Aquibium microcysteis: one gene and its partners. The protein of the gene in region 1 interacts with the protein of each later gene in a pairwise test. Links are inferred from orthologs where the notes say so. Each region holds a gene or a part of one and is shown on either strand. Other genes may lie near its edges.

Evidence for each region. Proteins that work in one complex are often made in the same cells at the same time.
Region 2: the proteins of dnaE (region 1) and dnaQ interact in binary tests that used the Escherichia coli proteins (3 or more experiments, as listed by UniProt). The link is inferred for Aquibium microcysteis from one-to-one orthologs.
Region 3: the proteins of dnaE (region 1) and IAI54_RS23305 interact in binary tests that used the Escherichia coli proteins (3 or more experiments, as listed by UniProt). The link is inferred for Aquibium microcysteis from one-to-one orthologs.

What each region holds. Positions count from the first base shown.
Region 1 is NZ_CP061080.1:1,588,541-1,593,124, reverse strand. The notes cover bases 179-4,288. They hold dnaE (DNA polymerase III subunit alpha), read left to right. Parts: upstream 179-554; coding sequence 555-4,088; downstream 4,089-4,288. Other genes in these bases: hspQ (heat shock protein HspQ), read right to left, coding at 4,113-4,288; IAI54_RS07280 (ABC-type transport auxiliary lipoprotein family protein), read left to right, coding at 179-427. Outside these bases: more of IAI54_RS07280, read left to right, coding at 1-178; more of hspQ, read right to left, coding at 4,289-4,445; IAI54_RS07265 (AEC family transporter), read left to right, coding at 4,564-4,584. UniProt on the Escherichia coli protein: DNA polymerase III is a complex, multichain enzyme responsible for most of the replicative synthesis in bacteria. This DNA polymerase also exhibits 3' to 5' exonuclease activity. The alpha chain is the DNA polymerase catalytic subunit.
Region 2 is NZ_CP061080.1:4,388,832-4,392,226, forward strand. What follows is about bases 354-3,274. They hold dnaQ (DNA polymerase III subunit epsilon), read left to right. Parts: upstream 354-1,411; coding sequence 1,412-2,137; downstream 2,138-3,274. Other genes in these bases: IAI54_RS20535 (shikimate dehydrogenase), read left to right, coding at 354-760; coaE (dephospho-CoA kinase), read left to right, coding at 757-1,350; secB (protein-export chaperone SecB), read right to left, coding at 2,195-2,695; IAI54_RS20555 (FxsA family protein), read right to left, coding at 2,828-3,274. In the rest of the region: more of IAI54_RS20535, read left to right, coding at 1-353; more of IAI54_RS20555, read right to left, coding at 3,275-3,346. UniProt on the Escherichia coli protein: DNA polymerase III is a complex, multichain enzyme responsible for most of the replicative synthesis in bacteria. The epsilon subunit contain the editing function and is a proofreading 3'-5' exonuclease.
Region 3 is NZ_CP061080.1:4,938,244-4,941,675, forward strand. The notes cover bases 354-3,311. They hold IAI54_RS23305 (DNA polymerase III subunit gamma/tau), read left to right. Parts: upstream 354-889; coding sequence 890-2,734; downstream 2,735-3,311. Other genes in these bases: IAI54_RS23290 (hypothetical protein), read right to left, coding at 354-356; IAI54_RS23295 (hypothetical protein), read right to left, coding at 366-509; IAI54_RS23310 (YbaB/EbfC family nucleoid-associated protein), read left to right, coding at 2,756-3,079; IAI54_RS23315 (LLM class flavin-dependent oxidoreductase), read left to right, coding at 3,180-3,311. Also shown: IAI54_RS23285 (response regulator), read left to right, coding at 1-175; more of IAI54_RS23290, read right to left, coding at 195-353; more of IAI54_RS23315, read left to right, coding at 3,312-3,432. UniProt on the Escherichia coli protein: Part of the beta sliding clamp loading complex, which hydrolyzes ATP to load the beta clamp onto primed DNA to form the DNA replication pre-initiation complex.

The sequences.
Region 1 (4,584 bases):
CGCGCTGAAGTCGCTCGACGGACAGAACATCGTCGTCAAGCCCACGCCCGCGTCGATCGAGTTCCTCGGCGGCGCGCAGTGGGGCGACCGGCTGCCGAAGGTCGTGCAGGCGCGGCTCGCCGAGGCGTTCCAGAAGTCGGGCAAGTTCGGCGGCGTCGGACGTCCCGGCGATGGCCTGGCGATCGACTACCAGATCTCCGTCGACATCCGCGCCTTCGAGATCCGCGCGACCGGCGCGCAGACCGCGCATGTCGCGTTCTTCGTCCGCATCCTGAACGACCGCAACGGCGTCGTGCGCGCCTCGCGCGGCTTCGAGGCGACGGCACCGGTGACCGGCACGGGCAACGACGCCTTCGTCGCGGCCCTCGACCGTGCCTTCGCCGACGCGACCGCCGCACTCGTCAACTGGGCGGTCTCGGCCATCTGATCGCCGGGTTCCCGGCCTTTTCCACAGGCTCGAGCCGCGCGGTCGCGGCACCGCCCGTTCGGCGGTGGACGCCGCGCCCGGCAACGCCGACAATGGCGGCCGACTCGAAGACCCGGCAGAACACGTCATGGCAGACCGTCCCCCCCGCGACCCGCTGAAGCGAGAGGCCGCCGCCGCGCGTGCGCCGGCCCCGGCCGCCGTGCGCACCTTCGTGCATCTGCGCGTTCATTCCGCCTATTCGCTGCTCGAAGGCGCGCTGCCGCTCAAGAAGATCGTCGCGCATGCCGTCAAGGACGGCGCTCCGGCGATCGCGGTCGCCGACACGTCGAACCTGTTCGGCGCGCTCGAGTTCGCGCAGTACGCCACGAAGGACGGAATCCAGCCCATCATCGCCTGCCAGCTGGAGGTCGTCTTCGAGGGCGAGGCGCCGCAGTCGGCCCGCACGGGCGGGCGCGGGAACGGTGGCCGCGAGCGCGCGGCCGTGGTGCTGATCGCCGCCACCGAGGCGGGCTACGCCAATCTCGTGCGGCTGGTCAGCCGCAGCTATCTGGAGACGGCGGCGGGCGAGGGGCCGCATGTCCGCGACGGCTGGATGGCGGAACTCGCCGAAGGGGTCATTTGTCTCACCGGCGGCGAAGGGGGGCCGATCGGCCGGCCGCTGAAGGCGGATCGGGCCGCGCTGGCGGAAGAGCGCCTGCTTGGGCTGCGCCGCATCTATGGCGACCGGCTCTACGTCGAGCTGCAGCGCCCGCGCGGCTACGACCGGCATGTCGAGGCGGCGGCGATCGAACTCGCCTACCGGCACGACCTGCCGCTGGTGGCCACGAACGAGGCCTTCTTTCCCGGCCGCGAGGACTACGAGGCGCATGACGCGCTGATCGCGATCGCGGAAGGCACCGTCATCGGCGACGACAACCGCCGCCGCCTGACGCCCGACAACCACCTGCGCACCCAGGCCGAGATGTCGGCCCTCTTCGCCGACCTGCCGGAGGCGATCGACCACACGGTCGAGATCGCCATGCGCTGTTCCTACTATCCGAAGAACCGCAGCCCGATCCTGCCCCGCTTCACGTCCGGGTCGAACGACGACCCCCAGGCGGCCGAGCGCGCGGAATCGGAGGAGCTGAAGCGCCAGGCGCGCGAGGGCCTGGCCATGCGGCTCGCCACGATCGGGCTGTCGGAGGGCTACACGCAGGAGCAGTACGCCGAGCGGCTCGAGTACGAACTCGGCATCATCGAGCGCATGAAGTATCCCGGCTACTTCCTGATCGTGTCCGACTTCATCAAGTGGGCCAAGGCGCACGACATTCCCGTCGGTCCGGGCCGCGGCTCGGGTGCCGGCTCGCTCGTCGCCTATGCGCTCACCATCACCGACGTCGACCCGCTGCGCTTCTCGCTGCTGTTCGAGCGCTTCCTCAACCCCGACCGCGTGTCGATGCCCGACTTCGACATCGACTTCTGCCAGGACCGCCGCGACGAGGTGATCCGCTACGTGCAGGAGCGCTACGGCCGCGACCAGGTGGCGCAGATCATCACCTTCGGTACGCTGCAGGCCCGCGCCGTGCTGCGCGACGTCGGACGCGTGCTGCAGATGCCCTACGGTCAGGTCGACCGGCTCTGCAAGATGGTGCCGGCCAATCCCGCCAACCCCGTCAAGCTCGCCGACGCCATCGCGGCGGAGCCGCGCTTCCAGGAGGAAGTCGAGAAGGAGCCGATCGTCGAACAGCTGCTCGACATCGCCCAGAAGCTCGAGGGCCTCTACCGCCATGCCTCGACGCATGCGGCGGGCATCGTGATCGGCGACCGGCCGCTGTCCGAGCTCGTCCCGATGTACCGCGATCCGCGATCGGACATGCCGGTCACCCAGTTCAACATGAAGAAGGTCGAGGATGCCGGCCTCGTCAAGTTCGACTTCCTCGGCCTGAAGACGCTGACCGTGCTCGACAAGGCGGTGAAGCTGGTGGCCCGCCGCGGCATCGACATCGACCTCGCCAAGCTGCCGCTCGACGACGAGAAGACCTACAGGATGCTGTCGCGCGGCGAGGTGGTCGGCGTGTTCCAGGTGGAATCGGCGGGCATGCGCAAGGCGCTGATCGGCATGAAGCCCGACCGCATCGAGGACATCATCGCGCTGGTCGCGCTCTACCGTCCCGGCCCGATGGAGAACATCCCGACCTACAATGCCCGCAAGCACGGCGAGGAGGAGATCGCCTCGATCCATCCCAAGATCGACCACCTGGTGAAGGAGACGCAGGGCGTCATCGTCTACCAGGAGCAGGTGATGCAGATCGCGCAGGAACTGTCGGGCTATTCGCTCGGCGAAGCCGACCTGCTGCGCCGCGCCATGGGCAAGAAGATCCGCGCCGAGATGGACAAGCAGCGCGTCCGCTTCGTCGAGGGCGCGGTGGAGCGCGGCGTTTCCAGGCAGCAGTCCGACTTCATCTTCGACCTGCTGGCGAAGTTCGCCGACTACGGATTCAACAAGTCGCACGCCGCCGCCTACGCCATCGTCTCTTACCAGACCGCCTACATGAAGGCGCACTACCCGGTCGAATTCCTGGCCGCGTCGATGACGCTCGACATGAACAACACCGACAAGCTCGCCGACTTCCGCCAGGATGCGCTGAGGCTCGGCATCGAGGTTCAGCCGCCCTCCGTGAAGACGTCGTTCCGGCCGTTCGAAGTGGGCGAGAACCGGATCTACTACGCGCTCGCCGCCATCAAGGGCGTGGGTGAGGCCGCCGTCGACCACATCGTCGAGAAGCGCAAGGAGAAGCAGTTCGAGAGTCTCGAGGATTTCTGCGAGCGGATCGACCCGCGCATCGTCGGCAAGCGCGTGCTGGAGAGCCTGATCCAGGCGGGCGCGCTCGACTGCTTCCAGCGCGACCGCGCCGAGCTGTTTGCAGGGGTGGAACTGATGATGGGGCTCGCCCACAGCGCGGCCGAGGAGGCGAATTCGGGACAGGGCAACATGTTCGGCATGGCGCTCGCCGGCCCGCGCGAAAGGCTGCGGCTGCCGGCGGTCGCCCTCTGGGAACCATCCGAAAGGCTGCACCGGGAGTTCCAGGCTGTTGGCTTCTACCTCTCAGCCCACCCTCTCGACGAGTACAAGACCGTTCTGGAACGCCTCCGGGTCCAGAGCTGGGCCGACTTCTCGATCGCCGTCAAGCGCGGCGCGACGGCCGGCCGGCTGGCGGGCACCGTCGCCTCCAAGCAGGAGCGCAAGACGCGCACCGGCAACAAGATGGGCGTGGTCATTTTCTCCGACACATCCGGTCAGTTCGAGGCGGTGATGTTCTCCGAGACGCTGGCGCAATACCGAGACATGCTGGAGCCGGGCCGCTCGGTCGTCATCACCGTGCAGGCGGAGGACCGTCCGGAAGGCGTCAACCTGCGCATCCAGACCGTCCAGTCGCTGGAGGAGGAGGCCAGCCGGATCAAGCAGGCGCTGCGCGTCTATCTGCGCGACGCCGCTCCCCTCGAGGCGGTCGCCACCCGGCTGACGCAGCGCGGCGAGGGGCAGGTCAGCCTCGTGGTGATCAAGGACGGCGGGAAGGGCGAGGTCGAGATCGAGCTGCCGGAGCGCTACCGCATCTCGCCGCAGATCGCGTCCGCCATGCGCGGACTGCCGGGCGTGGTCGAGGTGGAACTGGTCTCGTAGCGGGACCGGCCGAGGCCTGGCGCGTCAGTTCATCACCGTCGGCTTCGGCTCGTAGCGTCCGTCGGGCGTGGTGACGAAGAATTCGGCGATCTGCGGGTGGCGCACCGGCTCGCCGGTCTCGTCCGGCACGAGGTTCTGCTCGGAGACGTAGGCCACGTATTCGCTCTCGGCGTTCTCGGCCAGAAGGTGATAGAAGGGCTGGTCCTTGCGCGGCCGCACTTGTTCGGGAATGGCCTGGTACCATTCCTCCGTGTTTGCGAACTCCGGATCGACGTCAAAAATGACGCCCCGGAACGGGAACAGCCGGTGGCAGACCACCTGGCCGATCTGGAATTTGGCTTCGCGAATTGTTTTCATGGTGACACCCTCGGCGATAAGTGGCGCAACCTGAACGACAATTCAAGAGTCCCCGCGCTTGACGGTCCGTCCGCCAACCGCTAGCGCCTCGCTCGATCGGGGAACGGAGAGAAAGACATTGGCGGAGATCCTCGGCCTC
Region 2 (3,395 bases), 2.8 Mb from region 1 along the record:
CAGGCTCGGCATCGACGGTCGCTACGAGGCGGTCGACGTGCCGCCCGAGGACTTCGTCGCCTTCCTGCGCGGCATCGGACCGGCCGGATACCGCGGCGGTAACGTCACCATCCCGCACAAGGAAACGGCCTTCGCGGTCGTCGACGCCTATGACGACGCCTCCGATCTCATCGGCGCCATCAACACCGTCTGGCTCGAGGACGGGCGCCTCGAGGCCACCAACACGGACTGGTCAGGCTTCTCCGCCAATCTCGACGCGCGGGCTCCGGGCTGGGCGTCCGGGCGACGCGCGGTCGTGCTGGGAGCGGGCGGCAGTGCAAGGGCGATCCTGTATGCGCTGCTCCAGAAAGGCTATCGCGAGATCCGCGTCGTCAACCGGACGATCGATCGGGCCCGTGACCTTGCCGACCGCTTCGGCGAGCGGGTGACCGGGCATGACTGGAACGCCGGTTCCGAACTGCTTTCCGATACCGATCTCCTCGTCAACACCACGCCGATCGGCATGGCCGGCCGGCACGAAGGCAAGCTTTTCGACCTGAAGCCGCTCCCTTCCTCGGCCATCGTCACCGACATCGTCTATGTCCCGCTGGAGACCCCGCTTCTTTCGAGCGCCAGGGCTCGGGGGCTGACGACGGTCGATGGTCTCGGCATGCTGCTGCACCAGGCCGTTCCGGGCTTCGCCCGCTGGTTCGGGTCGACGCCCGAGGTGACGGCCGAGCTCCGCGACCTGGTGATCGCCGACATGGAGCGCCATCGATGATCGTCCTCGGCCTCACCGGCTCGATCGGCATGGGAAAATCGACCACGGCTGCGATGTTCGCTGCCGAGGGCGTGCCGGTCAACGACGCCGACGCGGTCGTGCACGAACTCTACCGGGGCAAGGCGGTCCCGCTCGTCGCTGCGGCGTTCCCCCAGACGGTCGTCGACGGCATCGTCGATCGCAATCGGCTGTCGACGGCCGTGCTCGGCGACTCCGCCGCGTTGAAGCGGCTGGAGGCGATCGTCCATCCGCTCGTCCGCGAAGCCGAAATGGACTTCCTGGCGAAGCACCGCGCGGCCGGTACCCCCCTCGTCGTCCTCGACATACCCCTCCTGTTCGAGGTGGGCGCCGAGGGGCGCGTTGATCGCGTCGCGGTGGTCAGCGCGCCCGCGGACGTCCAGCGATCGCGCGTGCTGGCGCGTCCCGGCATGACCGCGGGCAAGTTCGAGGCGATCCTGGCGAAACAGGTTCCGGACTCCGAAAAGCGTGCCCGGGCGGATTTCGTGATCGACACCGGACAGGGGATGGAGCCGGCCCGGCGGGAGGTCGTCCGAATTATCGGTGAATTGTCGGGCGGGGGTTCGGCCTAGACCGGTTCAACCGCTGGCCCGCGGCCTGTACGATGGACATGAGCGAATCGGGGAAGTGGCCATGCGCGAGATCATATTCGACACCGAGACGACCGGCCTCGATTCGCGCGAGGATCGGATCATCGAGATCGGCGGCGTGGAACTCGTCAACCGCTTCCCCTCCGGCCGCTTCATCCATTTCTACATCCATCCGGGAGATCGCCAGATTCATCCCGAGGCGCAGGCGGTGCACGGCATCAGTATGGCCGACCTGCAGGGCAAGCCCCGGTTTGCCGAGATCGCCGGCGAGTTTCTCGCCTTCATAGAAGGCGCGAAACTGATCGCTCACAATGCCGGCTTCGACATGGGCTTCGTCAACCAGGAACTCGCGCGGCTGGGGATCGAGCCGATCGGGGCGGACCGCGTCGTCGACACGCTGGCGATCGCCCGGCGCAAGCATCCGATGGGTCCCAATTCGCTCGACGCGCTGTGCCGGCGCTACGGTGTGGACAATTCGCGGCGCACCAAGCACGGCGCGCTGCTCGATTCGGAACTTCTCGCGGAAGTCTATATCGAGCTGGTCGGCGGCAAGCAGGCTGCCCTGGGGCTGGAGATCGTCGAGACCGTCGTCGAGACGACCGCCGACGTCGACGTCGCGATCGTCCTGTCCGAACGGCCGAGGCCGCTGGCTCCACGGCTCGGCGATGCGGAACGCGCAGCGCACGCGCGGATGATCGAATCGCTGGGCGAATCGGCCCTATGGAAACGCATTCTTCCGCAGGCGGCGGGAGCGGCGCCGGCAGAATGAAGAACGGGCGCCGCTCGCCGCGCCGCCCGCCTCGAAATCAGCCGTCGCCGCGCCGGCTCAGCTCATCTGCACCTTGGCCTTGGCCTGATCCTCGGCGAGCTTGCGCTGGAACATCTGGGCGAAGTCGATCGGATCGAGCATCAGAGGCGGGAAGCCGCCGTTGCGGGTCGCTTCGGCGACGATCTGGCGCGCGAAGGGGAACAGCAGGCGAGGGCACTCGATGAAGAGCACGGGCAGGACGTGCTCCTTCGGGAAGCCGGCGATGCGGAAGACGCCGCCATAGACGAGCTCGACGTTGAAGAGAACTTCCTTGTCGACGTTGGCCTTCGCCGTCAGCGTCAGATTCACGTCGAAGTCGTTCTCAGACAGCGGGTTCGCGTTGACATTGACGTTGATGTTGATGCTCGGGGCCTTGTCGCGTCCGCGCAGCGAGTTCGGTGCGCCGGGGCTTTCGAAGGACAGGTCCTTGACGTACTGGGCCATGATGTTGAGCGTCGGCTGCGCGCCGTTGCCATTGCTCACTGCGCCACCGGCGTTGCTGTCCTGCGATTCGGCCATGTCACTCGATCCTTGTGAAGTCGCCGCGCGCGGGCGGCCGGGTCGGGCGGTTGGCTAACATGGGTGGCAGGGCGTTACAAGCAGACAGCACGGGCGCGACGACCGGAAACCGGCCCGAAGCGGCGCGCGTCCTCAGCGGTCGCCGTCGATCCGGCGCCAGGGAGAGCTGCCGTCGGCGTCGCGCGTCCCGGGGCCTGTGCGGCTGAATTCCTCCGCGTCGAGATCGATCGTTCGCGGATCGCGCCGATGGCGCATGTCCGCGCCGCCCGCCCGAAATCCCGTCATGTCGACCTTCACCAGCACGCGCCTGGCGATGCTTCGCCACATCCACTCGCGGAAGGCCGGGATGAAGAGAAGAAAACCGATGGCATCGGTGACGAAGCCCGGAAGGAGCAGGAGAAAGCCCGCGAGCAGGATCATGGCTCCGTGCACCAGCTCCCGCCCCGGAACCCGGCCCGCATCCGTCTCGGCCTGGATGCGCCGCAGCAGGCCGAACCCCTGAACGCGCAGGAGCACCGAGCCGACCACGGCGGTGAAGAGAACCATTCCCAGTGTCGCCAGCACCCCGATCCGGCTGCCGACGAGCACGAAGGCGGCGATCTCGAGCAGCGGGACGACCAGGAAGATCAGGAATAGGGAAGGAAATCGCACGTTGCTGCCATCCGCGGTGGAGGGACGGCCATTGCCGCCCCGTGATCGG
Region 3 (3,432 bases), 3.3 Mb from region 1 along the record:
CTCGGCGAGGCTGATGCTGGGCGACGCCCTGGCCGCCGACCGCCTGGTCGAGAAGACGCTCGAGAGGGCGGTCGGGGAATTTCGCACCCGTCCGCACGACATCCCTACCTCGAAGTGGCTGACTCACCTCATGGAGACCACACTTGCCGACAGTGGTCGCAACCTGATGAACTGATGTCCGGCCGTCCGCCGGCTCACCGCAGGACCATCGCGAGAACGAGCCCGACCGCGGCGCCGGCGGTCACCCCGAGCCCTATGCCGAGCGCCGGATCGCCGAACAGCACCTTGCCCAGCACGGCGCCGAGGCCGATTCCCACGATCACGCCGATGGCCGTTCTGATGAGGAAGGTCGTCATTCTGCGGACTCAGCGGTTCGCGGGCAGGCTGCTGCCGATCCCCGCGCCGATGAAGACACCCAGCACGATCCCGAGAATGATGTTTTCGAGCACCGAAACGCCGAGCACGGCACCGACGGCCAGACCGATCGTGACGCCCATCACGGCGTTCATGTAGCGCGTTCCCGGCATCGCTGGCCTCCTTTCGTCAGGGAGGAAATCCACCATGTCGGGGATGGTTCCGCCGCTGTGCCGGCGCACCCGCCTGCATCCTGGCGGCTCGCCGATTACTCCCTTGCATTTGCCGGCGCGATTGCCGATATGAGGGACGGGAGGTTGGTGGTGGACGAGCCACTCGCCAACCGGGTCAGGTCCGGAAGGAAGCAGCCCTAACGAGCTCCGGCACGGGTCGCCGTGCCAGCCTCCCACCTTTTCCATCCGCTCGCGCCGGTCCGGATGCGGAGCCGGACGTGGTCCGGATCGGGCATCGACGCTGCGGCGTCTCGGCGGCGAAACACGACAGTCCGAGCCGCGATACGGAGGCGAACCGTCCAATGAGCGAGGCCGGCGGCACCGACGCGACCGGGAACAGGGCGTATCGCGTCCTCGCCCGCAAGTATCGGCCGAGCGATTTTTCCGACCTGATCGGCCAGGAGCCGATGGTCCGTACGCTCACCAACGCATTTGCAGCCGACCGCATCGCCCAGGCCTGGATGCTGACCGGGGTGCGCGGCGTCGGCAAGACAACGACGGCCCGCATCCTCGCGCGGGCGCTCAACTACAAGACCGCCGATATCGATCGCCCCACTATCGACCTTGCCCTCCCGGGCGAGCACTGCAAGGCGATCATGGAGGGGCGCCATGTCGACGTGATCGAAATGGATGCCGCCAGCCACACCGGCATCGACGACATACGCGAGATCATCGAGCAGGTGCGGTACGCGCCGGTCTCGGCGCGCTACAAGGTCTACATCATCGACGAGGTGCACATGCTCTCGACGCAGGCCTTCAACGGCCTGCTGAAGACGCTCGAAGAGCCGCCGCCGCACGTCAAGTTCATCTTCGCGACCACCGAAATCCGCAAGGTGCCGATCACGGTGCTGTCGCGCTGCCAGCGATTCGACCTCCGCCGCATCGACGCCGGCCTGCTGGTCGGGCATCTTCGCGGTATCGCCGGCAAGGAGGGCATCGTCGTCGAGGACGAGGCGCTGGCCATGGTGGCCCGTGCCGCCGAGGGCTCTGCCCGCGACGCTCTCTCCATCTTCGATCAGGCGATCGCCCATGGTGCGGGTAGCGTCACCGCCGAGGCTGTGCGCGCCATGCTGGGCCTGGCGGATCGTGCCCGCGTCGTCGATCTCTTCGAGCACCTGATGCGCGGCGACGTCGCTGCGGCGCTGACCGAGTTCCGCGCCCAGTACGACAGCGGCGCCGATCCGGCGGTGGTCCTGACGGATCTCGCCGAGTTCAATCATCTCGTCACGCGTCTGCGTTTCGTTCCGGAAGCCGTGCGCGACGGCTCGCTCACCGAGGACGAGCGGCTGCGCGGCGCCGATTTCGCAGGCCAGCTCTCCGTTCGCGTGCTGTCGCGGACCTGGCAGATGCTGCTCAAGGGCATAGCCGAGGTGCAGGGCTCCAATCGCCCGGTGAGCGCCGCCGAGATGGTGCTGATCCGCATCGCCCACGCCGCCGCTCTGCCCACCCTGGACGAGGCCCTGAAGGCAATCGAGAGCGGTGGGGTTCCGGCCCTCCAACCCGGCGGAGCGCCCCGGTCCGCAGCGAGCCCTGCAGCCGATCGCCCCTCCGCACCCGTGGGGAACGGCGGTGGTGTAGCGGCGGTCGCGCAGGCGCGGATGCCCGCAGGCGCCGGCGGCCCGGCGATGCGGCTGGTCGAACCTGTGCCCCAGGCCCAGGCAGCCGTGCTGCCGTCACCCGTCCCGGTCGAGGAGGCGCCTTCGGTGCCGCTGCGCTCGCTCGAGGATATCGCGGCGCTCGCCGACGCCAACCGGGACATCGCCTTCAAGGTCAAGCTCAAGAGCTGCGTGCGCCTGGTCGCCATCGAGCCGGGCCGCATCGAGGTCAGCCTGACGCCCGACGCGCCCAAGGTGCTCCTCAACGACATGACGACCCGGCTGAAGGCCTGGACGGGCCGCAACTGGTTCGTTTCGGTCTCGCGCGAGGAGGGCAGTCAGACCCTTGCCGAAGTCGAGGCCGGCCGCCGCGAGAGCGCGCTCATGGACGCCCGTGCCGACCCGGCCGTCGCGGCCATTCTCGCCCGCTTTCCCGGCGCCAGGATCATCGACGTGCGCATCCCCGATGCGGCGGCACAGGACGTGGCGGAGGGCGACGAGACGTCGCTGCCGATCGATCCGGTCGCCGACGATGACGACGACGAACTTTGAGATCAACGGAAGGAAGACATCATGAAGGACCTCATGGGCCTGATGGGCAAGGCCAAGGAGATGCAGGCGAAGTTCCAGACCATGCAGGAGGAGATCGCGCAGATCGAAGCCTCCGGCCAGTCGGGCGGCGGCCTCGTCACCGTCGTGCTGTCGGGAAAGGGCGAGATGAAGAGCCTGAAGATCGATCCTTCGCTCTTCAAGGAGGACGACGTCGAGATTCTCGAGGATCTGATCCTCGCCGCTCACGCCGATGCCAAGGGAAAGGTCGAAGCGGTCATGCAGAAGAAGACGCAGGAACTGACCGCCGGCCTGCCGATCCCGCCCGGCTTCAAGATGCCGTTCTGAGCCGCTCCGGACGATCAGCGGCGGGTTCCTCCCGGTCCCGCTGCGCCTGGACCATGCGTTTCGGGATTGGAAATCGGCCGGCTGCGCCTACATTGTCGCCATGACACCGATTTCCGTTCTCGATCTTTCGCCCGTCCCGGAAGGCACCGATGCCGGTGCCTCGCTGCGCAATACGCTCGATCTCGCCCGCCATGCGGAGCGATGGGGATACCGCCGCTACTGGCTGGCCGAGCATCACAACATGCCGGGCATCGCCAGCGCCGCAACCGCGGTGGTCATCGGCCATGTCGCCGCCGGCACCTCGAGCATTCGCGTCGGCGCCGGCGGCATCATGCTGCCCAACCATTCGCCGC